Regions from separate parts of the Paenibacillus sp. FSL W8-0186 genome, predicted to be linked through region 3. Evidence: riboswitches for the same ligand, from Rfam matches in the RefSeq annotation. Region 3 holds a riboswitch; each other region holds the start of a gene.
What was found. A riboswitch is a leader RNA that binds a small molecule or an ion and turns the genes downstream of it on or off. The one in region 3 is predicted to bind cyclic di-AMP.
Positions count from the first base shown of each region.

Region 1: another riboswitch for cyclic di-AMP. It lies ahead of MKX50_RS00515 (C40 family peptidase); the one in region 3 lies ahead of MKX50_RS13385 (3D domain-containing protein).
Region 2: another riboswitch for cyclic di-AMP. It lies ahead of MKX50_RS20370 (TrkH family potassium uptake protein); the one in region 3 lies ahead of MKX50_RS13385 (3D domain-containing protein).
Region 4: another riboswitch for cyclic di-AMP. It lies ahead of MKX50_RS01535 (APC family permease); the one in region 3 lies ahead of MKX50_RS13385 (3D domain-containing protein).

Region 1 covers NZ_CP150207.1:110,050-117,571, reverse strand. The annotation lists gene MKX50_RS00545 (DNA-3-methyladenine glycosylase) at 1-176, shown strand, start outside; gene MKX50_RS00540 (metalloregulator ArsR/SmtB family transcription factor) at 350-733, shown strand; gene MKX50_RS00535 (YwhD family protein) at 948-1,481, opposite strand; gene MKX50_RS00530 (M1 family metallopeptidase) at 1,680-3,665, shown strand; gene MKX50_RS00525 (hypothetical protein) at 3,805-4,629, shown strand; cyclic di-AMP (ydaO/yuaA leader) riboswitch at 4,851-4,988, shown strand; gene MKX50_RS00520 (C40 family peptidase) at 4,994-5,485, shown strand; cyclic di-AMP (ydaO/yuaA leader) riboswitch at 5,682-5,820, shown strand; gene MKX50_RS00515 (C40 family peptidase) at 5,825-6,301, shown strand; gene MKX50_RS00510 (GNAT family N-acetyltransferase) at 6,645-7,142, shown strand; gene MKX50_RS00505 (cytochrome c) at 7,388-7,522, shown strand, end outside.
Region 2 covers NZ_CP150207.1:4,574,331-4,581,852, forward strand. The annotation lists gene MKX50_RS20365 (TrkA family potassium uptake protein) at 1-149, opposite strand, end outside; gene MKX50_RS20370 (TrkH family potassium uptake protein) at 165-1,499, opposite strand; cyclic di-AMP (ydaO/yuaA leader) riboswitch at 1,611-1,774, opposite strand; gene MKX50_RS20375 (type II CAAX endopeptidase family protein) at 2,052-3,776, shown strand; gene uvrC (excinuclease ABC subunit UvrC) at 3,745-5,640, opposite strand; gene trxA (thioredoxin) at 5,744-6,061, opposite strand; gene MKX50_RS20390 (YqzM family protein) at 6,319-6,474, shown strand; gene dnaI (primosomal protein DnaI) at 6,604-7,522, opposite strand, start outside.
Region 3 covers NZ_CP150207.1:2,974,723-2,982,244, reverse strand. The annotation lists gene glgA (glycogen synthase GlgA) at 1-178, shown strand, start outside; gene MKX50_RS13405 (alpha-glycosidase) at 255-2,000, opposite strand; gene MKX50_RS13400 (transporter substrate-binding domain-containing protein) at 2,406-3,212, shown strand; partial or broken gene MKX50_RS13395 (amino acid ABC transporter permease) at 3,353-4,000, shown strand; gene MKX50_RS13390 (amino acid ABC transporter ATP-binding protein) at 3,987-4,709, shown strand; cyclic di-AMP (ydaO/yuaA leader) riboswitch at 4,882-5,059, shown strand; gene MKX50_RS13385 (3D domain-containing protein) at 5,065-5,742, shown strand; gene MKX50_RS13380 (polysaccharide deacetylase family protein) at 5,845-6,639, opposite strand; gene MKX50_RS13375 (dihydroorotate dehydrogenase electron transfer subunit) at 6,817-7,518, shown strand; gene MKX50_RS13370 (dihydroorotate dehydrogenase) at 7,515-7,522, shown strand, end outside.
Region 4 covers NZ_CP150207.1:334,303-341,824, forward strand. The annotation lists gene MKX50_RS01510 (PspA/IM30 family protein) at 1-747, shown strand, start outside; gene MKX50_RS01515 (TFIIB-type zinc ribbon-containing protein) at 782-1,813, shown strand; gene MKX50_RS01520 (TPM domain-containing protein) at 1,810-2,598, shown strand; gene MKX50_RS01525 (SPFH domain-containing protein) at 2,620-3,639, shown strand; gene MKX50_RS01530 (hypothetical protein) at 3,953-4,426, opposite strand; cyclic di-AMP (ydaO/yuaA leader) riboswitch at 4,775-4,947, shown strand; gene MKX50_RS01535 (APC family permease) at 5,114-6,934, shown strand; gene MKX50_RS01540 (MFS transporter) at 6,963-7,522, opposite strand, start outside.

The sequences.
Region 1 (7,522 bases), 2.8 Mb from region 3:
GCCCGTTATGGATTGAGGCGGGCAGACCGCTGCGGAAGGAGACCATCATGCAGTCGCCGCGTATTAATATCGCGTATGCACAAGAATATGCTGCTAAGCCATGGCGTTTTTTCCTGCGGGATAATCCTTATGTTCCTCTGCTTGATAAGAACATGAACGTGTTTCAAGAGTTCTAAACAAAACTACCTGCGAGCGCCTATTTGGCGCTTTTTTTGCATTTATTTAGTTCAGTGCTCCGTCCGTACATTCAAGCGGACATTTGATTATAATGGGCAGCAGGAGTACAATATACACAACAATCAAACAAGCACTTGAATGTTCTTCTAAAGCAATAGGAGGTTCCTTACATATGACAAGTCCGATTCTAGTCCAAGCTGAAGTCCGCGAACAATCCCACCTACACAGCGGCATTACAGATGAACTTGGCAGCAGCCTCAATGAAGAAGATATCCTCGGCATGACACAGATGTTCAAGGCGCTGTCCGATCCCAACCGGATGAAGATCGCCTACTTGCTGCAGCAGAGGGAGGAGCTGTGCGTTCGCGATGTCGCTTTGATCCTGGACAGCTCCGTCGCTACGGCCTCCCATCATTTACGCTTATTAAAGCAAATGGACATTACGAAATCACGCAAAGAAGGCAAAAACGTATTCTATTCTCTGAAGGATCATCATATCCAAACGTTGATTACGATGACGCTGGAGCATCAGAAGGAGAGACATTGCCAAGGGTAAGTCCTCCACTGCCTAAGGCTATGCCATGACTCAGGGCCCTATCCTGTGCCCGCGCTGGCTGCCCTCAGGATCACCATCTTCCGATATAAGCCGGCATCATCACCTTCAGAAATCAAATAAGCACGCGTCCGGCTGAGGATCCCCTCTGAGGCTGGCGCGTGCTTATTTATATGACAACCTCGATGGATTGCTGTTTTGAATATGGAATTCGCTTCTATTCCGTCTCTAGAGCTGCCTTCAGCTCGTCTGAAGACTTCTCCCACCATTCTTCGTTGGTCTCTATGAGCAGCTTCTTCAGGGCGGCCTTTTCCTCCGCCCCCAACCCATCCAAAATGACTCTGCGCTTTAGAGCATAGTCCATCTTGTTGACATGATCGGCGAGAATCTTCCATCCGCGGCGCGCTTCCGTATCGATCAGCATTTCGCAGGCGGTCATCCCGCCGTAAAATTGCCCCAGCTCCGGCGTCCGGTCCACGGCTACCCATACGATCCATACTTGGCGTCCGTTAGGAACATCCTCCTTATTCGTCGAGAACTTGATGCCCTTCTCCACCTTACTCTTGGCATGCATGGCGCCGATATCGATATAAGCTTCACTTCCGTCGATGATGACTGGCGACATGCTGTTCAAATCGATGGAGCCTGCACCAAATCCTTTATGCTTGCTCTTGTCATCGTTACTAATAATATTTAAGGCGAATATCTTCTTGCCCGTCTTCTGTGAAGTATCTTTATCTTTATTATCCATAATTCCCTCCACCTGGCTTGAGCGGTCGCTTGATCAGAACCTGAGCAGCGTTCGCCGAAGGCAGTTTCTGCATGTTTTCTTTCCCTATAGAGAATGCTTGTTCAGCCGACGTACACATTAATTTTATTTTAGCTAATAATCTCCCAAATGCAAACATATACATGCTGTAGATGCTTGTCAACAGGAGGTATCCATGGTATGACCCGTCGATCGATAATAATTAGTATGGCTATTCTTACCTTGTGTCTTTTAGGCGGTTCCATCATGTACATGCTTCATGACGACCACACGGACGCCCCCTCATTTGCCCCGCAGCAGGGCAAGACCGCCTCAGTGAAGGCCTCTTCTCCTCCGCAGGAGAGTATACAGCAGCCGACAGCAGAAATACTCAGCAACCGGGTTACAGAATACCATATTGACGTCAAGCTGAATGAACAGGAGCGAACGCTGACTGGCACCCAGACGCTATCCTGGACCCATCCCGGGAAAAAAACGGTGAACGAGCTCTACTTTCATCTATATCCCAATGCCTTCGCTTCCTCGGAAACTACATTTATGAAGGAATCCGGAGGACGCCTGCGTGGAGATGTTATGCCGAAGGATGGCTGGGGTTCCATCGAGCTGACCGATATCCGGACGATGGACGGCATTTCTCTCCTGCACCGGATTCAGTATGTCCAGCCCGATGACGGCAACACCAACGACAGGACGCTTGCCAAAGTGCGTCTGCCCATGTCGGTGCAAGGCGGCGAGACCATTACACTCAAGATGAGTTTCACCGTGAAGCTTCCTAAAGTTTTTGCGCGAATGGGCACCGCCGGCGACTTTGTGATGGCCGGACAATGGTTCCCTAAACTGTGCGTATACGAACCTGTCTCAAGAAGGGGAAGAAGCACGGAGGGCTGGAACCTGCACCAGTATCATGGAAATTCGGAGTTCTATTCCGATTTCGGCATTTACAGCGTGAATATCGACGTTCCGAGCGAGTATAAGGTAGCTGCTACTGGCTTTCCGACCAAACCTGCGGTACAGCGGGGCGAACGCAAAATTGTCCAGTATTACGCGGATGATGTGCATGATTTCGCCTGGGCCGCTTCGCCAAGCTTCATCTACGCCGAAGAGCCGTTCTCTTCGGAGGAGGTGCCAGGGGTGCGGATCAAGCTGTATCTCGATCCAGTCCACAAAGACTTAAAGGATCGTTACTTCTATGCCGCTAAGGTTGCATTATCCAATTTCAGCAAATGGTATGGCAGCTACCCCTACTCCACTTTATCTATTGTTGTCCCCCCCGCTGACGGGAATGGTGCAGGGGGAATGGAGTATCCGACCCTGATTACGGCGTTCGGGGCAACTGGCGACTCCCCGGGGTATGACGAGCTAGAGCGCACGGTCATCCATGAAATCGGGCATCAATTTTTTTATGGAATGGTGGCCAGTAATGAGTTTGAAGAAGCCTGGCTGGACGAGGCCTTCACTTCCTATGCCGAGGACCGCCTGATGGAGCAGGAGTTCGGGATCACGACCAGCCTGCCGATTCAAGCTGCATTGATCCCCGACCCTAAGCCGTTGACTCAGCCTTCCTGGGAGTTCGGCACGGCGGATACTTACGCTAGGAATGTCTATCACCGCGGCAAACTCGTTCTTCTGGACATCGAGCGGCAGATCGGCAACAAAGCCATGAATCGGGCGCTGTCCCTCTATGCGCGTAAATATCGGTTCAAACATCCGACCACAGCGGATTTTCAGCGGGTGCTTGAGCAAACGACGGGACGCTCCTGGAAAAATTATTTTAACGAGTATGTATATGATGGAAAAATGGCGGACTATGCCATAGAGAACATTGATATCTATCAGGTCCGGCAGGACAGCAATGCTCTGTATGAGGCCGTCGTAGACATCGCCCGCAAGGGCGGAACCTATGCGAAGGTGCCGATCCTCTTCACCTTCCAAGACGGGCATACCGTACGGAAGGTACTAGACGGGAAGGAAGAGCGTTCCCAATTGAAATTATCCTATAGGGAACCCCTCGCCTGGGCCATGCTCGACCCGGATTACACGCTGGTGCTGGAAAACAAACATATTAATAACTACTTTAAAGCCAGCCTGGACGAGAAGGTCAGCACACGCGCCAATGTCACTGTAACGAAGCTGCTCGAAATGCTGACCAGCTCATTCCTATGGTAAGCAGCTTACGATGTAAGTTTTGTTCGAGGCTTATTCGGTGCGGTGTTGCTCACAAAACTAGGTTTATGCTTACGATGCGAGTTTTGTTCGAGGCTTATTCAATGCGGTGTTGCTCACAAAACTTTTAGGAGGGAATACCATGCCCTATATTCGCAATGGGTGGAGCAGCGTCAAAAGACAGTTCCCCTCCGTCATCATTCTGTTCCTGTATCAACTGCTGTGGGGAGTATTTCTATATCGGCTGGTCAATACGGCCGTGGTGCAGGTGCTGCACCGCTATCCTGACCCTCCCCCCAACGATCTGAGCCGGCTTCTGTTTATGATCGAGGGGCAGAATAGATTTTGGCAAATTCCCGAGGTTCATCATTACTTATGGATGGTCATCGGCATGATTTTGCTTCGCCTGCTGCTCACTCCTCTGGTTCAAGCGGGAATCTTGTATGGATTGCTTCCTGGGGAGGAACGAGCGCCTGGCCTTCCACTTTTCCGGGGCATGCAGAAATTTTGGAAGCCTGTGACGCTGTTCTACTTCATAGAGCTAATATTGATTCTAATTCCTACGCTGTGGCTCTTGCCGAAAGCATACGCATCCCTGTCCCCCTTTCTCCAGGGAAACGGCAGCCACATCTCAGCTGCCCTCATCGCTATGGCTTATGCTGTCGGCTGGCTCTGCTACAGCTGGTTCATCCGCCAGACGGTGCTGTTCCTGCAATTCGGCTACTTATTTAGAGGCAATGCCTGGCCGTCCCTGCTCCTTTGCTGGAAGCATCTTCTTCCGGGACTTGGCATTTCCTTTATTCTGGCAGCCTCTTGCTCTATCATTTTTATCTTATTCGGTACAGTATCCTGGATCTGGACGGGTCTGCTGGCCCTTATTTTGCAGCAAGCATACCCATTCTTCCGCAGTGTTTTCAAAATATGGAAAATATCCTCGCAATATTGTCTATGGCAACAAAAAAGTTAAAATTTCTTCATCTTCTCTCCTCCCTAGAGCCACAAGGCCTCCGCGCAATTGCGGGGGCCTTATTCTATGCTTGCTATATAATTCTCGCAATTTAACCATTGCCAAATGATCCCTGCCTTGTTACAATAACAACAGTACTTTTTAAGTAACAGATTTGTAATCATTTCTGTCATAATTCACAAAGATGCATGACAGCATTGTCGAATAAGTTACAAAGGGTGTTAAAATCACAGCCGAATTCCCGTCACCGGGGAAACGGGGGAACCACTTTGGGTGAATTGATCTCGCTTCAGAGGGATCATAGGGGACCTTCAACCCGAATCCTTAAGCTAACCTCGTAGGCATTGGAAGGAGCATAACTTCTTTGAAGAAAAAGTTGGCTGTAGCTGCTGTAAGTTTGTCCATCTTGTTCACCTTAGGGGCTGGCAGCGCTTTCGCAGATTCTAAACTGGATTCAACCATCGAGTCCGCACTGGGCACGAAATATGTATCTGGCGGTACGAGCACCGATGGCTTTGATTGTTCCGGATTTACCTCTTACGTTTTCAAGAGCCTTGATATCAAGCTGCCTCGCACATCAGCATCCCAATACAACATGGGAACAGCTGTCAAGAAGGATGAGCTGAAGGCTGGAGATCTCGTATTCTTCAACACTTCCGGTAATGGAATATCCCACGTTGGTGTTATGGTTGATGGCGAGAGCTTCGCTCACGCTTCAACGAAGAAAGGCGTAATCATCAGCAAATTAAGCGAAGATTATTATGTCAAACGTTATGTCGGTGCCAAACGCGTCCTGAGTACAGACAAGTACGAAGAGGTTGCAGTGGATAGCCACGATCATGACGATGTAGAATAATACGTCCAGAAAACCTGTAACGGTTCTTGCCGAACCCACCTACAGGTTTTTTTATTCCCAAATGGTACAGATAACTTTACCAACATGCTGCAGCAGAGCCTTTCTTGCAAAAGATGGCCGTTTTTGTTAGAATAACCAAAGTGATAAGTTACAATCTTGTCATTATTGTTGCAAGTCGTTTCGTTTCGGGTGCATACAACTTGATAAGCCGAATTCCCGGCACCCGGGAGACGGGGGAACCATTTATGGGTGAATTGATCTCGCTACATAAGAGATGATAGGGAACCTTCAACCGAATCCTTAAGCTAACCTCGCAGGCCTTGGAAGGAGCACAACATCTTGAGAAAGACTTTAACAGCAGCGGCGACGAGCTTGGCTATTCTTCTTACGATGGGGACAGCAAGCGCATACGCCGACTCGGACACGACATTGAACAAGGCGGTTAATGCCGTCTACGGAACACCTTACAAGCTCGGAGGAACGACCGCAAAAGGTTTTGATTGCTCCGGATTTACAAGCTACGTCTTTAAGAAAATGGGTGTTAAACTAGCCCGCGTCTCGGCGGCGCAGTACAAACAGGGTACGCCTGTTGCAAAGGATCAGCTCCAGGAAGGAGATCTCGTATTCTTTAATACCACCGGCAAAGGAGTATCTCACGTCGGTATTTATATCGGCGATGGAAAGTTCGCTCATGCCTCTTCTTCTAAAGGAATCCGCACTGACAAATTAAGCAACAGCTACTACAAGAAACGTTACGTCGGAGCGAAACGGATCCTTAGCAAATACGGCTATGCTACCCACGCCGCTCAATCCTAATCACTCAACCTCATTTATGTCTACTGCTTTTACTTCACCGCCGCGACAATTCCTGCCAGAATTGCCGCGGCATTTTGTTTGGAATTCCATCGGTCTAACTTAATAACGAAGAGCTAGGGAAAAAGGTTGCAGTCATCCGCGCCATAGGTACTATTTTTTTGACGCCTTGCTAAACCGTTTACACTATAAATGGATGACCCTTCCTCATAATTCCCTTGACCATCAAAAATCTCTTGGCTAGAGCCTTTACAATAAAATAAAATCCCGTTACAGTGGTGGTAAAACGTTCGCGCCGGCGAAGTTCCATGGCACGGCATTTCCCATTTGTACAAGGAGGCGCAAGATGGATAAACGAGATATTCAGTTTCAGATCGTTCCTATGGAAGAGCATCATGGGGAAGCAATCAGTACTTGGCGCTACGATTCTCCCTATGATATCTATAGCTGGCTGCCTTGGGAACAAATGAAGGCTCTTGATGTTGAATTTGGAAATCCGGCCTTACGGGCAGAGCAGTATGTATCCGTTCTGGACGAGGAAGGAAATTTGGCTGGATTTGCCCAATATTTTCCTATGGAGAATGTCACCAGACTCGGAATCGGAATGCGGCCCGATTTATGCGGCCAAGGTTTGGGTAAGTCGTTTGTATTAACGATCGTTAAAGAGGCGCAGCGACGCGCACCGTCCAACGTCATTGATCTTGAAGTGCTCACCTGGAATACGCGGGCCATCCGCGCTTATCAGAAATCGGGGTTCGTTATTACCGATCTGTACGAGAAAATGACCCCAGGAGCAATATCCAAGCCGTATTATTGTATGGTATATCGGGGTGAACGTTTATAGCATGGTCTGCAAAGCGTCTGAGGACGCCATTAAGGCGGTCTCAGGCATAGATATGCCCATTTACACTTCTCTTCCGAAAGACGCCGTATGGCTTGATTCTGGCGCGCTGTGAGGATGCTCATAATATATTGTGAATTTTGAGCGATTATACGTGGAATTCGTTGCTTTTTTTGTCACAAATGCTATGATCAAAGGGCGTGTTCCGTTATAATAATAAGGTAGCTTACATAGGAGGGACGATTTGAATGCAAAAGTGGGTTATGAGCGGGCTATTCTTTGTCGCGTGTGCACTAGCCCTGGTGCTTATTTTTACTTTGCCCGGCAAAGATCAGGTGGCACAAGAAAATAAGACGCAAATGCCTGAAGTCACGTTAAACGCA
Region 2 (7,522 bases), 1.6 Mb from region 3:
ACGGCATGGGTTAAATAAGCGCTCATATCGTTGACCAGCTCTTCGTTCAGGTCGACGCCAAGCACCTCATATCCCAGATCCATTAACTCAAGCGCCAGGCTGGAGCCGAAGCGCCCCAGGCCGATCACCACAAACTGCTGCATTTTCATTGATTGGTCGAACTCCTATCCTATAATCATTTTCCCTTCGGGATAACGGTATAATTCCTTACCCTTTTTCGGACCAAGCGCATACGCCAGCGTCAAGAGACCCAGGCGGCCGGTAAACATCATGAAGCATAAAATAATTTTGCCGATATCGGTCAAATCCAGGGTCAGTCCCATCGTTAAACCGACCGTGGCAAAAGCAGACGTCGTCTCGAACAGAATGCTCAGAAACCCCGCTTCCTCGGTCGTGGATAATATCATTGCCGCCGCTATGACGAGAAACAGCGCCAGCATCGTAATCGTGACGGCCTTAAAAATCCGCTCCTGGGACAAACGATAGCGGAAGAGCACCATATCATTGCGTCCGCGAATCATAGAAATGACCGCGCCAACCAATATCATGAACGTCGTCGTCTTGATCCCGCCTCCCGTCGAGCCCGGGGAAGCGCCGATGAACATCAGGATGATTATGAAGAATTGGGTGGCCTGGCGAAGAGTCCCGATATCCACTGAATTTGCGCCCGCCGTCCGCGTCGTGACCGACTGGAAGAACGAACCCCATATTTTCCCGCTCCAATCCAAAGAGCCCATCGTTTTGGCATTCGTAAATTCGAATATAAAGATGACGAGCGCCCCGATGATAATAAGCGATCCGGTCATGGACAGAACCACTTTGGAATGCAGCGACAGCTTGCGGCTGCGGCGGAAATCCGCGAGCTCGGACAGCACAATAAAACCGAGCCCGCCCGATACGATCAGAAACATCGCTACGAAGTTAATGAGCGGATCGTCCACATAACCCGTCAGGCTGTGGAAATTTCCGAATAAATCAAAGCCGGCGTTATTGAACAGTGACACCGCATGAAACACTCCGTAGTAGGCGGCCCGTCCTAGCGGCATGTCAAACGCCCAGCGAATCGCAAACAATAAGGCGGCGCTGACTTCAATGACCAGGGAATACATCAGTACCTTGCGTATGAGGCGCACGATGCCCTCCATCGTATTCTGATTCATCGCCTCCTGCAGCAGAAGGCGGTCCCGCAGTGAAATCCGCCGCTTGAACACAAGGGAGAAGAGGGTTGCCATCGTCATGAAGCCGAGTCCGCCGATCTGAATAAGCGTCATAATTACGATTTGGCCGAATGTTGAAAAATAAGTCCCTGTATCGCGGACGACAAGCCCGGTGACGCAAGTGGCCGAGGTCGCCGTAAACAACGCATCAACGAAAGGAAGAGATTCCCCGGTTGTGGTGGCGAGCGGCGTCATCAGCAGGAGTGTTCCGGCCAGTATAATCGCCGCAAAGCCAAGCACCAATATACGCGGTGGTGATAATTTAAACCATTGGGACGGCATCGTGCTCACCTCCTCTTTCCTTGATCTGCGTTCCTCACATTTATACCCCTTTATTATGGACACTTTGGCAAAAGAAAAAAGCACTGGAAATCCAGAGCCCTTTCGGTAATGGTTCCTGCTGCAATACGCCTACGAGGTTAGCTGACGGGTTCGGGCCTGCAGAGCAGCCCTATTCGCCTCCTGCGCCGGACTTTCCGGTCCGTGCAGAGCCTGAGAAATTCACCCCAAAAAATTGGTTCCCCCGTTTTCCATTGGAAATTCGGCCGATATTCTTTTCAATTCTTTCATTTCACATTTTCATTCCATCTCTATGAATTGGATTATAAGCTTAATTAACGTTCACCACAAAGCTTGATTTACCCGAAATACCATGAAAATCACCTTTGCCGCCTGAAACGGAGCTCGCCATCCTTCATTCTCTGAGCCATACTGTATTTTTGCGGAATTATTGCCTCTTTTCTGCGCTTGGCTCGTTCGATTCTGGCGATTGCTCCATGCTTATGATAATCTTTACAATGATATCCATTTACACTAGAGCAAAGGGGTTTTTGAATGTTATCCAACTTTTCGTCCGCAGGGCGAACTCCGAAGCGCACCACGCTTCGGGTACTGGCCGCCGTAGGTTTCCTCATTTTTCTGGCCCTGCAGGTTCTGCCGATGGCCACGCCGGATTCATTGCAGCAAATTCAGAAGACGATCACCAAGCAGCAGGCGAAGGAAATCGCTGCCGAGTTCGCCGCTTCGACACTGGAGCTGCCTGTAACATTGGACGATGCTTTGGTTACATACGAATCTCGATCGGACATATATGGTTACTTAACCCGAGCGGGCCTGATGAAAACTTATATGCAAAATTACGATGAACAGTTTCCGCTCGAGATATTTCGCGTTCGCTTCGAGCCGCCAGACGGCATCCTTAGCGCCTTAACCGTGGACGTTAACATGTATGGCGGCAGAGTGGCCGGATTCGAACGTATCGAAACCTACAGCAACGCCACCAGGGATCTGCTGCAGAAGCAAGGCATCACGGGCGGCAGGGGGTTGCAGGTCACGGAGGGAGACTTGACGCCCGAGGACAAAGAAAGCCTGGCTGCTCCGTATCTTAAGGCATTTGACTTCGATCCCGCTCAACTGAAGATCGAGAGCGCCGAAAACGAATCGGGTCTGATCTACGAAATTCCGGGCTATGAAGCCGGTCAATCCCGCGGGCTAATCGAATTTCGCTTCCAAGACGGAACCGTGTCCTCCATGGAAGCATATTTCGATCCCCCTGCCGCTCATCTGGAGTATGTAAAAGGCCAAAAGAAGCTGGCCAGCTGGTTCACCTGGGTTGGCTACGCCCTATTCACCTTCGTGCTCGGCATTCTGGCGATCATCTACAGTGTGAAGACCAGACCGTTTTCTTCTTTTCTGCGCGGCCTGGTTCTGTCCACTGCTTACTTTATTTTTACGATGGTCGGAGCGGTTAATATGCTTCCGATGCTGGAGAAGGACGGGCTCGGAACAGAGGTCCTGATCCTCGGCTTCATCGTGCAAGGCGCACTCACTTTGGTAATATCGGCCTCTATTTACTTCTCCCTGATCGGAGGAGACGGACTCTGGCGCAAACAGGGGCTTAATTTATGGGCCAGAGCCAAGGAGCCGGGATACGGGCAGCATGTCCTGTTCTCGATGCAAAGCGCCTATTTGTGGGCTTTGATCCTGCTCGGGGCGCAATCGGTCATCTTCTTTGTCCTTGGACACACGATCGGCACCTGGTCAACGACTGATGCCACCCAGTCGGCCTACAACATGCTCTATCCCATCCTGTTCCCCTTGCTCGCCTGGGTAGCAGGGATCGGCGAGGAAGCTGTCTATCGCTTGTTCGGCATCCCGATGCTGAAGAAAATATTCCGCAGCACGTTCGTAGCCAGCTTGATCTCATCGATGATTTGGGCGTTCGGACATTCCTTGTATCCGATTTATCCCGTCTATTCACGCCCGATTGAATTGACGATTGTCGGGCTGTTGTTCAGCTTTGTTTTTCTGCGCTACGGCTATATTACCGCCATGTTCACGCATGTCATCTTCAACAGCATTCTCATGTCGCTCAGCCTTATGCTGATGGGCGGGGTGCTGAACTGGACCGCAGGGATTGTTTACATCGCTCTGCCGGCGATCGTAGCCTATGTTATATATTTGTTCAACCCGCCGGGCCGGACGGAGAGCATTCCGCCGGTACAACGCAAAGAAGAGGAGCCGCAGTTTACGACTCCTCATCCCGAAGGGCATTTATAATCTGATTGGCGAGCTTGTCGCCGATCGAAAGAGGCCGAAAGTCTTCGACGGAGGCCTCTTTTATTTTTTTGAGCGAACCGAAATGCTTCAGCAGCAGCTTGCGCCGCTTCTCTCCGATCCCCGGGATCGCGTCCAGCCGCGAAGCCACCATCGATTTGGCCCGCTGCTCCCGGTGAAACGTAATCGCGAAGCGGTGAACCTCCTCCTGAATGCGCTGCAGGAGATAGAACTCCTGACTGTCACGAGGCAGATGCACCGGCTCCGGCGGATCTCCAACCATGAGCTGGGCGGTTCTGTGCTTATCATCCTTGACGAGTCCGCACACGGGAATGAACAAGCCCAGCTCGTTCTCCAGCACGTCAACCGCTGCTGAAATTTGGCCTTTCCCGCCGTCCACGACGATCAGATCCGGCTGCGGCAAATTCTCTTTGAGCACCCGCTCATAGCGGCGGCGAATCACTTCCCGCATCGTCTCGTAATCGTCTGGACCCTCTACGGTGCGGACTTTGTATTTCCGGTACTCTTTTTTCGCCGGCTTCCCGTCAATGAATACGACCATGGCGGATACCGGGTTCGTTCCCTGAATGTTCGAGTTGTCGAACGCCTCGATCCGCGACAGCGACTCTAACCCGATCGCAGCGCCTAAATTTTCAGCTGCCTTCGAGGTGCGCTCCTCGTCCCGCTCTATGAGCCGGAACTTCTCCTCCAGGGACACCCGGGCATTCTCCTCGGCCATGGAGATCATTTGCCGTTTCAGCCCCCGCTGCGGCACCAGCGTCTTGACGCCAAGCCACTGCTGCAGTTCCGCGGCCCCGCTGATCGCGTCCGCGCCTTCCTTGGCATCCGCCTCTGAACCGTCCTCTCCCGTTTCCGTGCCGGTTGGTTCCGCCGGAAGCAGGATCTCCTGGGGCAATGCCGGGTTATCGCTATAATATTGCGTTATAAACGATAGAAAGTCCTGGTAGGCCTCGCCGTAGAAAGGAAATGCCGAGGCATGCCGTTCGATCATTTTTCCCTGGCGCATATACAAGATTTGCACGCACATCCAGCCTTTATCGACAGCATAACCGAACACGTCGCGGTCTTTGGCGTCGGCCATCGTAATTTTCTGCTTCTCCATCAGCGCATCGATGCTCATAATTTGATCGCGCAGCTCTTTGGCCCGTTCGAAATACAACTCCTCGGCCGCTTCCTGCATTTTGCGCTGCAGCTCTTTTTTGATCTCTTCATGGCCGCCGCTCAGGAAAGATTGAATTTCCTGCGTAATTTCATCGTATTTCTCCTGCGGCACCTCCTCCACACACGGCGCCATGCATTGGCCGATGTGGTAATACAGGCAGACCTCTTTAGGCATCACGTTACACTTGCGCAGCGGGTACATGCGGTCCAGCAGCTTCTTCGTCTGTTGGGCCGCATATGCGTTCGGATAAGGACCGAAATACTTCGCTTTATCCTTAAGCACCCGCCGGGTAACCTCCAGCCTTGGGTGAGGTTCATTGGTGATCTTCAAATAGGGAAACGTCTTGTCATCCTTAAGCAGAACGTTATAACGCGGATGATGCTGTTTGATCAAATTACATTCCAAAATGAGCGCTTCCATGTTGCTGGCCGTTACGATATATTCAAAATCACGGATTTCTGAGACAAGCCGCTGGGTTTTGCCGTCGTGGCTGCCTGTAAAATAAGACCGCACGCGGTTTTTAAGCACTTTGGCTTTACCCACGTAGATGATCGTGCCCTTGCTGTTCTTCATTAAGTAGCAGCCGGGCAAGTCTGGCAGCAGCGCGAGCTTGTGGCGAATGTTTTCCAGCGCCTTCTCTTTATCCTGATCTAATTCCTGAAGCCCCTTCACCGGTTCATCCATACCCATGTTCCCCCTCTCCCCATGATACTACACTAAGGTATGACATAGAAAACGCCCCCGGAGATTCCGGAGGCGTGAAAAAGCACGATCCCTGCACCAAAGCTTATTGATGCTTAGCGATAAGGCTCTTCAGAGCGTCTTTCGAGTTCAAACCGACCACTTTATCGACCGGTTGTCCGTCCTTGAAGAGGATAAGCGTCGGAATGCTCATCACGCCAAAGCGGGAAGCCGATTCTGGATTATCGTCAACATTGACTTTAGCGATTTTGACGGAATCGCCTACTTCAGATGCCAGATCCTCCAGAATAGGAGCGATCATTTTGCAAGGACCGCACCATGGAGCCCAGAAATCAACCAGAACGGTTCCTGTGCTTTCCACTTCACTATTGAAAGTTTGATCGGATACGTTAACGATTGCCATATAAATCTCCTCCTTCATGTTAAGGGCATGTATAACATGTTCATTAAACATGGTTTGTGTCATACATATTGGATAATGCCGCTAAAAATTAGCGTCATTCAAAGTATACCACAAATATATAGCAAATGAAAAATCGTACTCCCTGCTTGTTCTTTACAAACTGTTGAACGTTTGGTTATACTAATAATAACCCAAAACCGTTTTGTCTATGACGTATTTCATTGATAAATATTATTTTTCGAGGAGGCCCCATCGCCATGGACGCAAATACGCACGTAAATGACCCGCGGGAGCATATCAACGAAGAACCGCGCAACGATTTGTTTGACCTGATGAATGGCTTTTTTGGCATGCTGACGGTCATGGCCGTTATTTTCTTCGGCATGGTCATTTTTAAGTTTCTAGCCGGCTAATGATGAGTGAATCATCAATGGCAGCACGGGTCTCCTAGGCAAACTTATACATAAGGAACCCTTTGCAGCATGAAGAATAGCAGACCGGGCGTACCGCTCCGGCCTGCTATTTTTTTACCCTGATATTTCTTACTTCTGTCCCCGCTTGTTCACGCCGCGAACCTGAACTACCTCCACGAACGGCGCAATACGATCCATAAGACGCTGTCCCTTGTGAAGTTCTTCCCCTTCCTTGCTCGTAAAGCTAAGATGCTTCTCGAGTCCTGCGAGCGAGTAATTCGATGTATAGAAGGTCGGCTTCCGGTTCATGCGGAAATTCAGAATCGAACCCATCACATGATCACGGACCCAAGGATTCAAATTCTCAGCGCCGATATCGTCGAAAATGAGCAGGTCAGCCTGCTTCATCACTTCCACGGTTTCCTTCAGCTTCTGGCTGTCCTGGAACATCGACTTCAAATCTTCAACGAATTCCGGCATATAGACGATAACCCCGGAATATCCCGCCTTGGCCAGCTCATGCAGCAGATAACACATCAGAAATGTTTTGCCTGTCCCAAAATGGCCTTCCAAATACAAACCGCGAGGCGATAATCCGTTCTCCTTCACCTCATTGATGTATTGGAATACCCGGCCTACCGCAGGTGCCCGATCCAAATCCTTGGTCATGATTTCTACTTCGCTATAGCCTTCCTCCAGCGCCCGCTCATCTATGTAGAAGCTATGGATCCGCTTCTTGATGGCGAGATCCCGTTCCCGCTGGATCTGCAGGTTGCAGGGCACTTGCCGGTCACTGATCGCAGCATCCCCGTAGAGCGTATCGACCGTTAGCTTTGTATAATGGCCGGGAAAATCATTCGGGCAGCGATCAAGTCCCGGACAGCTGTCACAGTGACGCGAACTTCGCACATATTGGTAGAGCTTGGCCATATTTAGCGTAAGCTGCTCGTCCCTCAGCTCAGGATAACGAGCTCTTAGCTCCAGCACCAGCGGATCGCTCATCAGCTTCGCCGTCAATTCCTCCGAACGCCGGCGCAGCACCGGGCTT
Region 3 (7,522 bases):
GTTTGCGAATTTCAATGCCCACGATTTGCTGTACACATTGCGCCGGGCCATCGAATTTTATCATCAGCAGGATCACTGGAAACAGTTGCTTCGCAATGCCTTTGCAGGAGATTACAGCTGGGCGGTGTCGGCCAAGCAATATATCGATATCTATGAACGAGTTGCAAGAGATGCCTGAACAACGGCAAATCCCCCAATCCTTCGATTCAACTCGAGGAGTTGGGGGATTTGTAGTTTCCAGCAGATCACGCCAGCTAGTTCAGCATACGGCACAGTATGCGGTATCCAAACGGATCAAGGCTGATATTCATGATGCCTTTGTCCGGCATCACGCGTTCGCCTGTCAGAGCATCATACCAGTCGTTCGTGTCCATCGGATGCGACAGCGTACGCTTCTTACCGGTATTGTTCATCCAGATCGTAAAATGGACCTTGTCGTCGAGCCGCTCGTAAATGATACAGGGATCATGAATGTCCGCATGCAGGAAGCGGAAGCGGCCTTGGCGCAGTGCGGCGTGTTTCTTACGCAGAGCAATCATCAGTTTATAGAAATCATACAGCTCGCGATCCTGTTTATGAGGATCCCAGACCATACATTTGCGGCAATCGGGATCGCCATTTCCTGATATACCGACTTCATCGCCATAGAAAATGCATGGTGTTCCCATATAGGTGAAGAGAAAGACGACGCAGAGCTTCAGTTTACGCTTGTCATGTCCTACGCTGGTCAGCAGCCGCGGCGTATCATGGCTGCACAGCATGTTGAAAATAACCTCATTGGTTTGCTGCGGATAACGCATGATGAGCGAGCCCATTTCATTGGAGAAGCTGTACCCGTCCATGCCTCCGTTAAAGAAGGTTAGCACTTTGTCGGCGAAGGGATAGTTCATGACGGAATCGAACTGATCCCCGAGCAGCCAGTTGAGGGAATCGCTCCAGACCTCTCCGATAATATAAGCATCCGGATTGGCCGCTTTGACGACTTTTCTGAAATCGCGCCAGAAATGATGGTCAATTTCATTGGCGACGTCAAGGCGCCACCCGTCAAGATTGATTTCTTTGATCCAATATTCCGCTACGCCAAGCAAATATTCCTTCACTTCAGGATTCGCAGTGTTGAATTTCGGCATATTGCCAAAAAATCCGAACGTATCGTAAGTGGGAATGCCGTTCTTTATGGACACTGGGAATTCATTAATATGGAACCAGTCAATATACTTGGAATCCTGCCCATGCTTCAGCACATCCTGAAAAGGAGGAAATTGCTCGCTGCAATGGTTGAACACGGCGTCCAGCACAACTCGGATCCCTTTGTCGTGACAGGCCGCGACTAACCGCTTTAACAGCGCGTTGTCCCCAAAATGAGGGTCGACATTCTTATAGTCGACGGTGTCGTATTTGTGATTGGAGGGGGAGGTGAACAGTGGTGTGAAATAAATAGCATTAATACCCAGGTCGACTAAATCGTCTAAATGATCCAAAACACCTTGCAGATCGCCTCCAAATAAATTATCGATCTTTGGCGTTCCTCCCCAGGGTTCCGTTGGCTTAGGATCGTTAGACGGGTCGCCGTTCGCAAAGCGCTCGGGCATAATTTGATAAAACACAGCCTCTTTGGCCCATTCCGGTACTTTGAAAACGTCAATCTCATGAATATAAGGAAATTCGTACAACTCGCCCGGCGGAGTAGGCGGCTCATGTCCGATCCCGCTGTCCTGCATATAAACCGTTTCGCTGCCGGCAACCAGTTTAAAGGCGTAGGAGAGCCGTTTGTATTTCGGCTTCACGGCGATTTCCCAGTAATCGAACATCGCGTCATGGGCCGCTTTTTCCATGGCCAATTCTTGATAGGTCCTCTGCCAGTCGTACTTGTCCCCGGTCATGGCGAATACTTGCTCTATATCGTCTCTTTTGGTGCGCACACGCAAATGAATCGTTGTCGGATTATAAGCATAAGCCCATTTATCGCGAGGCACGTGGTACAAAGCTTCAAGCAGCATGCGGCCACCTCCTTAACATCTGCTACAGCTAATTAATAACCAACTCTTCCTTGGTATGAACCATTATTCCCTGAATAAGAGGAGGCCATGAGCCGCGTTTTATAATGTATAAAATCATTGATTCAGGTAACGCGATGATGTGATAAAGTTCATTGTTATTGATAAAAGGAATGAAACAGGAGGGTTCGAAGAGTGGATTTTAATGGCAATCATATAGGTTCTATTCGGGAAATGATCTAAATAACATGAAGAAGAGCAATTGACCGTGGGTATAATAGATGCAGAAAGGATGAAAGAAAAATGTCGAAAATTTCTTTTGCATATATATGCATAATGATCTATAATTAGCCCAGTGAAATCATGAGACGATGATTAATTTTCATAACTTAGCAAGGAGAGAGAGACATGAAAAAATGGGGTACATTATTGATGGCGGTGCTGTTGCTTACGACTGTACTGGCAGCTTGCGGACAAGCCAAAGAAACCAAGGACAGCTCGCAAGGAACTGACACGCCGGCAGCAAAAAAGCTGGTTCTTGGATTGAGCGCCGATTTCCCGCCATATGAGTTCCATATCAAGAATGACAAAGGGGAAGACGAGATCGTCGGATTCGACGTGGAAATTGCTAAAGAAATCGCCAAGGATATGGGGGCAGAGCTCGAAATCAAGGATATGGTGTTCTCATCCCTGCTCAATGAGCTAGGCAGCGGCCGGGTGGACATCGTCATTTCCGGATTGAGCCCGACGCCTGAACGTGCGAAAGAAATTGAAATGTCGCAAATCTACTACAACGCCAAACAGGCAGTCGTTGCCCGCGAAGCGGACAAAGATAAATATTCCACGCTTGAATCGCTGGAAGGCCTTAAGATCGGCGTTCAGAAGAGTTCGATCCAGGAGGACATCGCTAAGGAAATTCCCGGTGCGAAGCTGACCTCTCTGGCGAAGATTTCTGACATCATCATGCAGTTGAATTCGGGGCGTGTTGATGTAGCTATTATCGAGGGCCCTGTTGCCGAATCGTTCGTGAAGAATGTTGACGGCATCGTCATTACCGATGCGGAGCCGGTAACGGAGGATGAAGGCTACGTCGTAGGCATTAAGAAGGGCAACAAGGAGCTGCTGGACCAAGTGAATGCCACATTGGATCGCCTGATTCAGGACGGCAGCATTGAGAAATTCGTACAAGAAGCCAGTGATCTGTCCATTAGATAACTTGGCGTTGGCAATGCGATGAAAAGACAACCTGGCAGAAAATAGCGGAGCAAATTCGCTATTTTTCTGTTTTTTAACGAAACGGGCGCTGTAATTGGAGGTATGATAGGCTTATGAACTTTTTTACTGATTTTGCAACGATGTTTTGGGAATACCGTAGTTATTTTCTAACCGGACTGCAATACACGCTATGGCTTGCCGCGTTAGGCGTATTGTTCGGGTTCATTCTCGGATTGTTTGTCGCTTTGATCCGGATGTCTCCATGGGGAATCATACGCTTTATCGGACATGCCTGGGTTGAGTTTCTACGTGGAACGCCGATGCTAGTACAGCTGATGATCATTCACTACGGCTTGTCTTACATGTTCGATATCAATTTTGATCCGATTGAATCGGGGGCGATTACGCTGTCCATTAACAGCTCGGCTTATTTAGCGGAAATATTCCGCGCGGGCATTCAGGGCGTAGACCGCGGTCAAAGCGAAGCAGCGCGTTCGCTCGGAATGACGCAGGGTCAAACGATGCGTTTCATTATTATTCCGCAGGCGATCAAAAACGTGCTGCCGGCGATTGGCAACGAGTTCGTCGTCATCGTCAAGGAATCGTCGATCGTTTCCTTTATCGGGGTGACCGAAATTATGTTCCAGGCAGGCGCCGTTCAAGGGATTACGTACAACGGCATGATGCCGTTCCTGATCGTTGCCGTGATGTATTTTATCGTCACTTTTACGCTTTCCCGCATTTTGGGCCGTTTTGAAAGGAGGCTGCAGGCTAGTGATAACCGTTAAGAATTTGCATAAAAAATTCGGCCAGCTGCATATTTTAAAAGGCATTGACCTGGAAATCAACCGCGGCGAGGTCGTTGTCGTTATCGGGCCGAGCGGATCGGGTAAAAGCACCTTCCTGCGCTGTCTGAACCGGCTTGAGGAGCCGTCCAGCGGCGAAATCCATTTCGAAGGAGAGCTTATTACCGGTAAGAATCATAATATTAACAAAACCCGTGAGAAGATGGGTATGGTATTCCAGCATTTTAACCTTTTTCCTCACAAAACGGTGCTTGAGAATATTATGATGGCTCCGCTCCAGGTGAAAAAACAGGCGAAGCAGGACGCAGAGGCCTTCGCGCTTCAGCTGTTGCGCAAAGTGGGTTTGGAGGACAAGAGCGGGGCTTACCCTTCCCAGCTGTCAGGAGGACAGAAGCAGCGCATCGCCATCGCTCGCGCCCTGGCGATGGAGCCGCATGTGATGCTGTTTGACGAGCCGACGTCCGCACTCGATCCCGAGATGGTGGGCGAGGTTCTGGAAGTCATGAAGGAGCTGGCGACAGGCGGGATGACGATGGTGATCGTCACGCATGAAATGGGCTTCGCCCGCGAGGTCGGCGACCGCATCTTGTTTATGGATCAAGGCGTTATTATCGAGCAGGGCAGCCCGCAGCAGGTGTTCGGTTCGCCGCAGAATCAGCGGACGCAGGATTTCTTAAGCAAAGTTTTGTAATTGGTAATTAGAATAGCATTGCGAAGGCATGACCACGGGTCATGCCTTTTTGGTGCTGCCTGCAATAATTTAAATTTTTGTTACGGTTTCCGTCCATGTTTTTTCTTGATAAATCCTGGTTTTAATACCATTGGTAACATTTGCATGGCCCATAGGTTACAAAATTGTGATATATTCATTACGGCCGAAACACTGCCAAGGCAGGTGCGGGGGACGACTTATGACGAGCAATGCAAGTACAAGGTGACAAGCATGGCATGTCTTGGGGTGAAGCGCTGATGATCCGGCGCCGGGAGCTATCCTTTTTTCCGAATCCGACAACTAACTCCGCAGGCCAAGTTAAAGGAGGAGCATCATGTTTAAACAACGTAAAAGTCTTCGCAAATTGGGAATGGGGATTAAGTCAGCGGTGATTGCAGCAGGGTTGTTAGGTGCGCTGCAGGCCGTACCAGCATATGCCGATTCAGTACATACGGCGAAGAATGGGGACACCTTCTATTTTCTCGCCAAGCAGTACGGGGTCAATTTGGACAAGCTGATGAAAGCGAATCCGAGCATAGAAGCAACGAATATTTACGAAGGTTTAAAAATAACGATTCCGGGACAAAACATGCAGGCGCTTTCCGTCTCTGGAAGCGAGGCTCAGCCGCTCTCTACGCTAAAAGTATTAACGGCGGACCGGGTCGTACAGGCCTGGGGCAAATCGTTTAACTACAAATCCACAGTAAAGGTCAAAGCGACAGCTTACTCTGCGGCTGCCAGCGAAAACGGGAAATGGGGCCCTGTCGACTATTATGGAAATCCTTTGAAGCTCGGAACGATCGCCGTTGATCCAAACGTCATTCCGATGGGCACCAAAGTGCTGGTCACCGGACACAGCCATCCTGATTTGCCGAAGAACGCCTTCGTCGCCACAGCGACCGACCAGGGCGGCGCGATCAAAGGGAACCGCATCGACATCTTTATTCCGGCGAGCCCGCAAAAGGTTAACGAGTTTGGTTATCAGGATGTCACGTTATATGTGCTGGATTAATACAAATTTAAGCCATGATTAGATCATATTAAAAAAGGACGTCCACTGCGAGATCTGGGGATCTGCAGGGATGTCCTTTTTTTGCTTGCAAGCAGGTGCTGCTTATAGTGCTTTCTTATAAGATAGCAGCTGGGGAATCGTTACGAAGCGATAGCCACGATTCCGCAGCACCTTAATAATATCCGGCAGAGCCTCGATAGTTCCCGTCAAATTGGAACCCGTACCGCCCCCGGCATGCTGCAGCACGATGGATCCCGGACCGACGGCGCTGAGCACGTTACGCTTGACCTTCTCTTTGCTTAGCGCTTTCCAATCGAGGGAATCGACGTTCCAGTTAATGATTTTGTAGCCTTGCCGCTTGGCCCATTTGAGCTGCTCCTCGTTAATTTCTCCGTAGGGGGGACGAATGAGGCGAGGTTTGTAACCGATAATCCGTTCGATCACTTTCTCGGTTCGCTCAATTTCGCTTTTGAATTCCTGGACGGATTGTTTCTTAAACAAAGGGTGGCTGTAGGAATGGTTGCCGATGATATGTCCTTCATGGTGAATTCTTCGCAGCAGCTCCGGATGCTTCTTCGCCCGGCTGCCTACGACGAAGAAAGTGGCTTTGACGCCATGTTTCTTCAGTATATCCAACACTTTAGGGGTGAAGCGCGGATCGGGAACATCATCGAAGGTCAGGGCAATTTGCTTGACCTCAGGACCACTGAACTTGAACGTTTCCGAGTATTTCCGCCGGAGCTCTCCCAGCGTCATTGGCTTAGCTTCGGCATTTACGGCTTGTTCGGAGGAGGTGGGTTCCGGCTTTGACACGGGTTCGGCAGGCGCGGGGGCCATTCCCGTTACTAGCGCCAGGCATAACAGCCATGCGGCCGGCGCCTTGAAGAGTTTGGACATGGATACCTTCTCCTTTGATCGCTGAATGGTTATTTACTGGTATGCCCAAAACTTCACATAAATATGACCGCTCCTGCAAGGGTGTGCTATTTGTCACAGACTTGCCCGCGCAAAAATAGCATCTTAGATAAAGCAGTGAAGCAGTAGGTACGCTTATTTGTTAGTGAGGTGAGAGGCATGGCGGTTGTCATGGTAAATGTAGAAGTTGCCCCGAACATTTTCAGATTAAAGGCTGCAGGATCATATACGGGACGGATGGGCCAATTCTATATGGTTCGGGCATGGGATAAGTATCCTCTGCTCTCCAGGCCGCTCAGCATCTTTAACCGGGACGAGGGAGGCATTGAGTTTCTATATCAGTTAGCGGGGGAAGGGACAAAGCTACTCAGCGCTTTGCGGCCCGGAGATGAGCTCCAATTGGAGGGCCCGTTTGGAAATGGGTTCCCGGAAGTGCCGGCTGAAGAAAAAGTCGCTCTGGTCGGGGGCGGGATCGGCGCAGCTCCGTTGTTCTATGCGCTTTGCGAGTATTCTGCTGCGGACGTGTATTTGGGATTCAGCCGGGAGGCTTACTTGGTGCAGCAATTCGAAGCGGCGACGACCGGCAACGTGATCGTGGATGTGGGCGGCATTGTGCTGAAACAGGTTGATTTTAACGCTTACGATACCATTATTGCTTGCGGGCCGGAGGCGATGCTCCAGGCTGTGCAGCGCCGGAAGCAGGAATCCGCCAGTCCGGCCAACGTGTACGTATCGCTGGAAAATCGCATGGCCTGCGGCATTGGGGCTTGTCTCGTATGCAGCGTAAAATGCCGGGATCAACGGCGTAAGGCCTGTGCGGACGGACCGGTATTTTTGGCGGAGGAGGTAGTGTTCGAATGATAGA
Region 4 (7,522 bases), 2.6 Mb from region 3:
ATCTTGTCGAGGTTTCGGGATATTATGAGAGCCAACGTCAACTCGTTCGTGGATCGGGCGGAGGATCCGGCGAAGGCCATGGATGAATATATGAGGGACCTGCACAGCGATCTGGGCCAGGTGAAGGCGGAGGCGGCAGCGGTGCTTGCGAATGAGCGAAGGGCCAAGGCTTCTCTGGATGAATGCCAGGCCGAGATCAGGAAGCTGCAGCGTTACGCCGAGAAAGCCGTGGAAGCGGGCAATGAGGATGATGCCCTGAAATTTCTGGATCGGAAAGCGCAGCAGGCCGCGAAGCTGAATGATCTGCAGACTGCTCACGAGCTGGCTGCCGCCAAGGCAGCAAGCATGCAGCAGCTGCAGGAGAAGCTGATATCCGACCTCGGGCAGCTGGAGGCACGGCAATCCGAACTGAAGGAGAAGCTTGCCTTCTCCCGAATGCAGCAAGGCATCGGTGCGGGCAGTAACCTATCTGCCGGCACGTTCGATGAACTAGAGGAGAAAGCGTATCTCGCTGCGGAAGAAGCACTGGCGTTGGCTGAGCTTCGGGCTGGAGAAGCACTGGACAATGCTGCTGATCCGGCGGTTCATTTGGAAGACGACAACGTAAAACCGGATGTGAATGCTGGCTCGAACAATAGCACGAGCAATAGCATAAACTCTAGCACAAGCTCTAGCGCCAGCACTTCTGCGAGCGTCGAAGATGAATTAGCAGCAATCAAAGCAAGAATGAACAAGAGGGAATTGTGATGCAAGCTACTTTTTGGGTACCTGAGGTGAGCAAATGCCGGTAATCGACTACAAATGTCCCAATTGCGGCAGCGGCATGGTCTTTAACGGAAGAACCGGAGCATTGACCTGTCAAGGCTGCGGGAGACAAGACAATATTGAACAGCTTCCTGATCCGCTTACGCAGCAGTCATTTTCCGAGAGTTGGGGGAGAGGGTATCACTGCAACAGCTGCGGGGCCGAGGTGATAGCCGATGCAGAGATGACCGCGACGGTGTGCAGCTTCTGCGGTACGGCCGTCGTCCTCGGCGACCGTCTGACTGGAAATCTGGCTCCGGCCAAGGTGCTTCCTTTTCTGATCAGCAAGGAGGAGGCCATGGCGGCTTTTCGGAAATGGTGCCGGAACGGCCTGCTTACCCCCGACGGATTTATGACCGCGGATCGCGTCAAGGGGATCACCGGAGTGTATGTTCCTTTCTGGCTCTATGAGCTCCATAATCGCGTTGAGGTTCATGGCCATGCTACGAAAGTAAGGACTTATACGCGGGGTGACTATCAATATACAGAAACGCAGCATTTTGCGATATACCGCAAGCTCCGCCTGAATTACGTCAATTTGCCAATTGATGCTTCGCATAAAATGAGCGACGATCTGATGGATAAGCTGGAGCCTTTTCCGTACGAGCGGCTGAAGGGCTTCAAGAGTCCCTACCTCGCCGGTTATACTGCGGATAAATACAGCTATGATGATCGGGAGCTGCTTCCACGGGCCAAGGAGAAGATCCGCAGCTATATTGAATCCTCCATTTCATCGTCCGTGTCAGGGTATACATCCGTCAGCTTCACCAATAAACAGATTGATACGACACCGAAGCGGGCTGACTATTGCCTGATTCCGGTCTGGATGGTGAAGTACGACTATAACCGGTCGGAGTACTTGTTCGCAATGAACGGCCAGACCGGGAAGGTCGTCGGCAAGCCGCCACTCAGCAAAGCAAAGGTCTCCGCCTGGTTTGCGGGCGTATCGGGCGTAACCCTGCTATCCCTGAAGCTGATCTCCTGGATGATGGGGGGAGGATTCCTGTGAGAAAGCATTATGCGATATTAACGGTGCTATTTTGTCTCGCGGCATATTTGGTCATTCCCTTTGGAACGTCGGCAGCAGCTGAAACGAAAAAGCTGATCTATGACGAAGCGAACCTTCTCACCGAAGAGGAGTATATGGAGCTAAATGCAATGGCGAACGAGTACGGAGCCAAGCAGGAAACGGATATAATCATTATTACTTCTAACAATGAGGACAATACCGATGTCGAGCTGATGACGGAGGACTTTTACGATGAGCAGGCGCCGGGCTACGATAAACCCCATGGCAACGCGGTGATTCTGACGCTGGATATGAAGAACCGGGACGTCTATTTGGCCGGGTTCTACAAGGCGGAGGAGCTCCTGGATGACGGCAGGCTTGATCGGATCCGCGAGAAAATTACGCCGAATTTATCAAACGGCGACTATAAGCTGGCTTTTGAAAAATATATTAAAACCGCCCATAAATACATGGGCTTCAAGCCGGGAGTGAACCCGGATAACCCGCTGTTCAACTTTGGCTTCCAGCTGATTGCAGCCTTGGTCGTTGGAGGAATCGTCGTGGGTATTATGACTTATCGCTCCGGCGGCCGCGTCACGGTCAACCGGCGCACCTATGAGGATGCCAGCACTTCAGGGATCGTGGATCGTCAGGATCAATACCTGCGCACAACGACGACGAAGCGGAAGATCGAACGGAGTACGAGCAGCAGCTCGGGCGGCGGGGGCGGCGGTGGTATTACCGGCGGCGGCCATTCGCATAGCGGCAGCAGAGGGAAATTCTAATCGAAGGGACGGGAGAGCAAGATGGGATTCTTCAGAAATCAATTCGCGAACGTCGTAGAATGGGAAGAGTTTAGAGATGACATGATCTTCTGGAAGTGGAGCAACCGGGAGATCAAGAAGGGCAGTAAACTGATCATCCGCGCCGGCCAGGACGCGATTTTCGTCAATAATGGCAAGGTGGAAGGGATTTTCAAGGATGAGGGCTCATACAACATCGAATCGGAGATCATCCCTTTCTTATCCACGTTAAAAGGCTTCAAATTCGGCTTCAACAGCGGCATGCGGGTGGAGGTTCTGTTCGTTAACACGAAGGAATTTACGGTTAGATGGGGAACGCAGAATCCGATTCTGATTCCGACGCCTCAGCTGCCGGGCGGCATGCCGATTCGCGCCAACGGAACGTTCAACTTCAAGGTCAGCGATTACGTGTCGCTGATTGATAATATCGCCGGGATGAAAGGCAGCTATCTCGTGGAGGATGTCAAAATCCGTATCACTTCTGTATTGGATCAGCTGCTCATGAAGTGGATCAGCCGGGAAGGCAAGGACATGTTCAATCTGCAGGCGAATGCCTCGGAAATTGCCAAAGGGATTCGTGAAGACCTGGATATGGAAATGCTGGGCAACGGTATGACGATTACCGGCTTCCAGGTGATGAGCTTTAACTATCCTCAGGAAATCCAGGATATGATCACGAAGACGGCGTCCCATGAAATGATCGGCAATCTGCAGAAATACCAGCAGGTCAGCATGACGGACGGCATCGCTTCGGGCAAAGTGCAGGGCGGCGGCATGGCCTCGGATATGGCGGGCATGATGATGGGCATGACCATGGCGAACGAAATGATGAAGAACATGAACATGCATCAAAATCAGAATCCAGGCCAGAACCAACCCCAGCAGCACAATCAGCAGCACAGCCAGCAGCCCCCGGCGGCTCCTGCTTCCGAAGGAGGCAAACGCCCTAACTTCTGTCCGAACTGCGGCGCCAAGAATGAAGGGGCGAACTTCTGTCCGAATTGCGGCCAGAAGCTGAACTAAATCATTAATTGCAAAAAAAGAATTAAACGATGGACCAGTGATGATGGCTCATGCGTTTAATTCTTTTTTAACTATGCGGACTTGTAGCCAGCTTCTGTTGGATTGCTCAACTTAGAGTAAATGGATGTATAGCAGTTAATCTCTGCGGCATAGAAGGAAGAATAGATTTAGATGGACTTCATGTCATTAGAATAAGAGAAATGGCTAATCACGGCAGGATTCTTGATTTTAGGTCCATCAAACCCATCTAATCCCCTAAAGCATGCATTAAGAGCATAATTAGATACATAAATTCCATTTCGTATTACTATTCTTACAGTTCCGTCCATGTCACGTTTAACTCAATGACCCCTTCGTTCGAGGACAATCGTCCGCCAATCATGGACCAGCTTTCGTTTTTATCGGGATTGTCGCCTTGAATAATAATATTCTTATCGCCGATGGTCTGACCGGAATCATCCAAGTTTTGCGATTTGAAATAATCCTTGTACAACTTGGTAATCGTCGCCATGTCTTCCTCGGTTGAGAAAATCAGCAGCACCGATTTTTTGCCGTCTTTGATTTCAGAGTGGGATGTGCTGATCTTGACATCGTCCGGAAGAGGGAAATCCGCCGGCAAATATTCAGGCCTTTGCTCATCATGGCCTTGGGCTCCGGCAGTCATGTTCTGTACGGCCCCTGTATCTGGCGGTTGTTGTGCTGGCCCGCTTTTGGAGGATTGGCAGGCGCTTAACCCTATCAATACAAGAATGGATAACAGTAAATACATCAATCTGCTGATCTTCACGAATTTTTCTCTCCTTCTCCACGTTCCACGTATTTCCAAACCCTTCCTATATTAATACGTTTTTGCATTTTATCCTACGGTGGATAGGCCCATTTATAATGCCGTTTCACCATCCTAGCCATATACTTTAGACCCGTGCTGCTGCTTCCTTACTCCTAGTCTGCCACGTAGTCAAACCGACGAGGTTATATTCAAAAAAACGAGCCACTCCAAGAGCGTGGGAAATGTAAGCGCACTTTTGAGGCAGGAAGGGTTATTTTTGCGCCAAATCTGGATTCCTTATTTGTTTACAGATACTTTTTTTGGGAGTAAGATTTCATTCATGACGAACTGGTTTATACATTGAATAATCCTTTATCGCTGAATTCTGCAGTCAGAAACGGGGGAACCAGAGGGATGCGCATATGCATGTAAGTCCCAGGGGTGAATCGCTTGATCTGGATCAGGTAAACGTCAAGTGTAGGGCTACTTTCAGGCCCGAATCCGTCAGCTAACCTCGTAAGCGTTACGAAAGAGGAATTTGTCGCGTGCCCAAGTTTTTTTGAGCAGCCGCGGGAAAGGCCAACTTTCCTGCGGCTTTTTTCGTGCGAATGCATGGGATAGGATTACTGGTTTGAACGGATAATGGCTAAACCAAGAGGGTACGATACAAAATGTCCCATATCTCAAACTGGTGGTGGAAATAAGATGTCAATCAAAAGACTGTTGATTGGGCGGCCGTTGAAATCGACGGAATTAGGGGAACAAAAGCTGAATAAGAAGAAGGCGCTGGCCATTCTTTCATCCGATGCTTTATCGTCGGTAGCCTACGGACCGGAGCAAATATTGCTCGTGCTGGTTACCGTCAGTACAGCGGCCTTTTGGTATTCGATCCCGATCGGGGTCGGCGTATTGGTATTATTGACTGCTCTTATTTTATCCTATCGGCAAATTATTTTTGCATACCCTCACGGCGGGGGAGCCTACGTCGTTTCCAAGCAGAATCTGGGGATCTTTCCCGGCCTGATTGCCGGCGGTTCCCTGCTGGTCGATTATATTCTGACCGTTGCCGTCAGCGTGTCTGCGGGGACGGATGCGATCACGTCGGCTTTTCCAAGCCTGCACGAGCATAAGGTCATCATCGCAGTTGTGTTTGTCATTCTCCTCACCTTGCTGAATTTACGGGGTGTTACCGAATCCGCTACGATTCTGGCTTATCCCGTGTATTTATTCGTTATGGCTTTATTCCTGCTGATTGCCGTAGGGCTATACAATATTGCGATGGGCCATGTCCCGCCGGAGCTGCATGCGCCGGTCGGCACGCCTGTGGCCGGCATGACCTTGTTCTTGATCCTGCGCGCTTTTGCCTCGGGAAGCTCGGCCTTGACCGGGGTAGAGGCGATTTCCAACGCCATCCCGAATTTTAAGGAGCCCGCGCCGAATAATGCGGCCAAAACGCTGCTGGCGATGGGAACCCTGCTTGCAATTCTGTTCTCGGGCATTGTATTTCTGGCCTATTATTACGGGATTGCGCCTCATCCGGAGAAGACGGTCGTCTCGCAAATTGCCGAGCATACCTTCGGCAGAAATGCTGTGTACTATTTTATCCAAGGCACGACGGCTTTGATCTTGATCCTGGCAGCCAATACGGGGTATTCAGCTTTTCCGCTGCTGGCTGTGAACCTCGCCAACGACCGGTTCATTCCAAGAATGTTCACGGTACGGGGCGACCGGCTGGGTTATTCCAATGGCATTATCAGCCTGGGATTGCTATCTATCATCTTGATTATTGCCTTCCAGGGGCAGACGGAGCAGCTTATCCCGCTGTATGCAGTTGGCGTGTTCATTCCGTTCACGCTATCGCAGACAGGGATCATGATGAAATGGATTCGCGAGAAGCCGACGGGCTGGGTCCCTAAGCTGATTATTAATTCCATCGGCGCTCTGATCTCCTTAACAGTTTCACTTGTATTCTTTTTGACAAAATTTACACGAGTCTGGCCGGTACTGATCTTCTTGCCATTGATCGTTTGGATGTTTTATCGGATCAAGAAGCATTATGAAGCGGTGGGCGATCAGCTGCGGCTAACAACCTGCGAGCCGGCGGTACCTATCACGGGGAACGTCATTATTTTGCCTGTATCGGGAATTACGCACGTCGTTGACCATTCCCTGAATTACGCGAAATCTTTGTCGCCGGATCAGATCATCGCTGTGTATATTCCGTTCGAGAGAGAGGATATCGCCCGTTTTGAGGAGAAATGGAATCGTTGGCGGCCGGACGTCAGGCTGGTCACGCTGTACTCCCCTTATCGAAGCATCATTACGCCGCTGGGCAAATTCATCGACACGGTACACCGGAAAGCGAGCGAGAACGATTACCAGGTGACGGTCATCATTCCCCAGTTCATTCCGAAGAAGGGCTGGCACAACTTCCTGCATAACCAGACCAGCTTAATGATCCGCACCTACCTGCTCTACCGCAAGGATGTCATCATCACAACAGTGCCTTATCACTTGAAAAAATAACGCCCTGGGCGCGGCTGGATCGATCGTATCAGCTATGAGATGCTGTTGGATTTGGCTTCTGCTCCTGCTCGTGCGCCTGACTAGCACGCTTGCGCACCAGGGGAGGCAGAGCAAGCAGATAATAGAAGCTTACGCCGAGCGTACAAATGCCAAGAAGATAGTGCAGCCAGGTAATGGAGACCCAGGCCGGGAAGGCTAGGGCTACAAACCCTAACGCTAATGAATGTCCGAGCATCATGACAGGCTCGATCAGGGCGTTTACCCTGCCCATATTTTGCGGGGGAACGAGTTCCGGCATCCAGCTGCCGAGAGCAATGTTTATGGGGGCGATAGCGATCCCTTCTATAAACACAAGCAGAAGATAGACCTCGATCCGGTCGGTGAAGCCCAGGCCCCCAATAAGGACGCTGGAGATGAACAACCCGGCAATGAGGATCGGGATTCTTGTATAACGGCGAATGAGCTTGAGGCCGATGACACTGCCGATGAGGAAGCCCGCACCGAGAAATATCGTAGTTAATGAAGAGTGGACCACGTAATTGTCTGGGCTGATCTTGTATTTCATGGAGAAAATCGGCAGAATGGCGA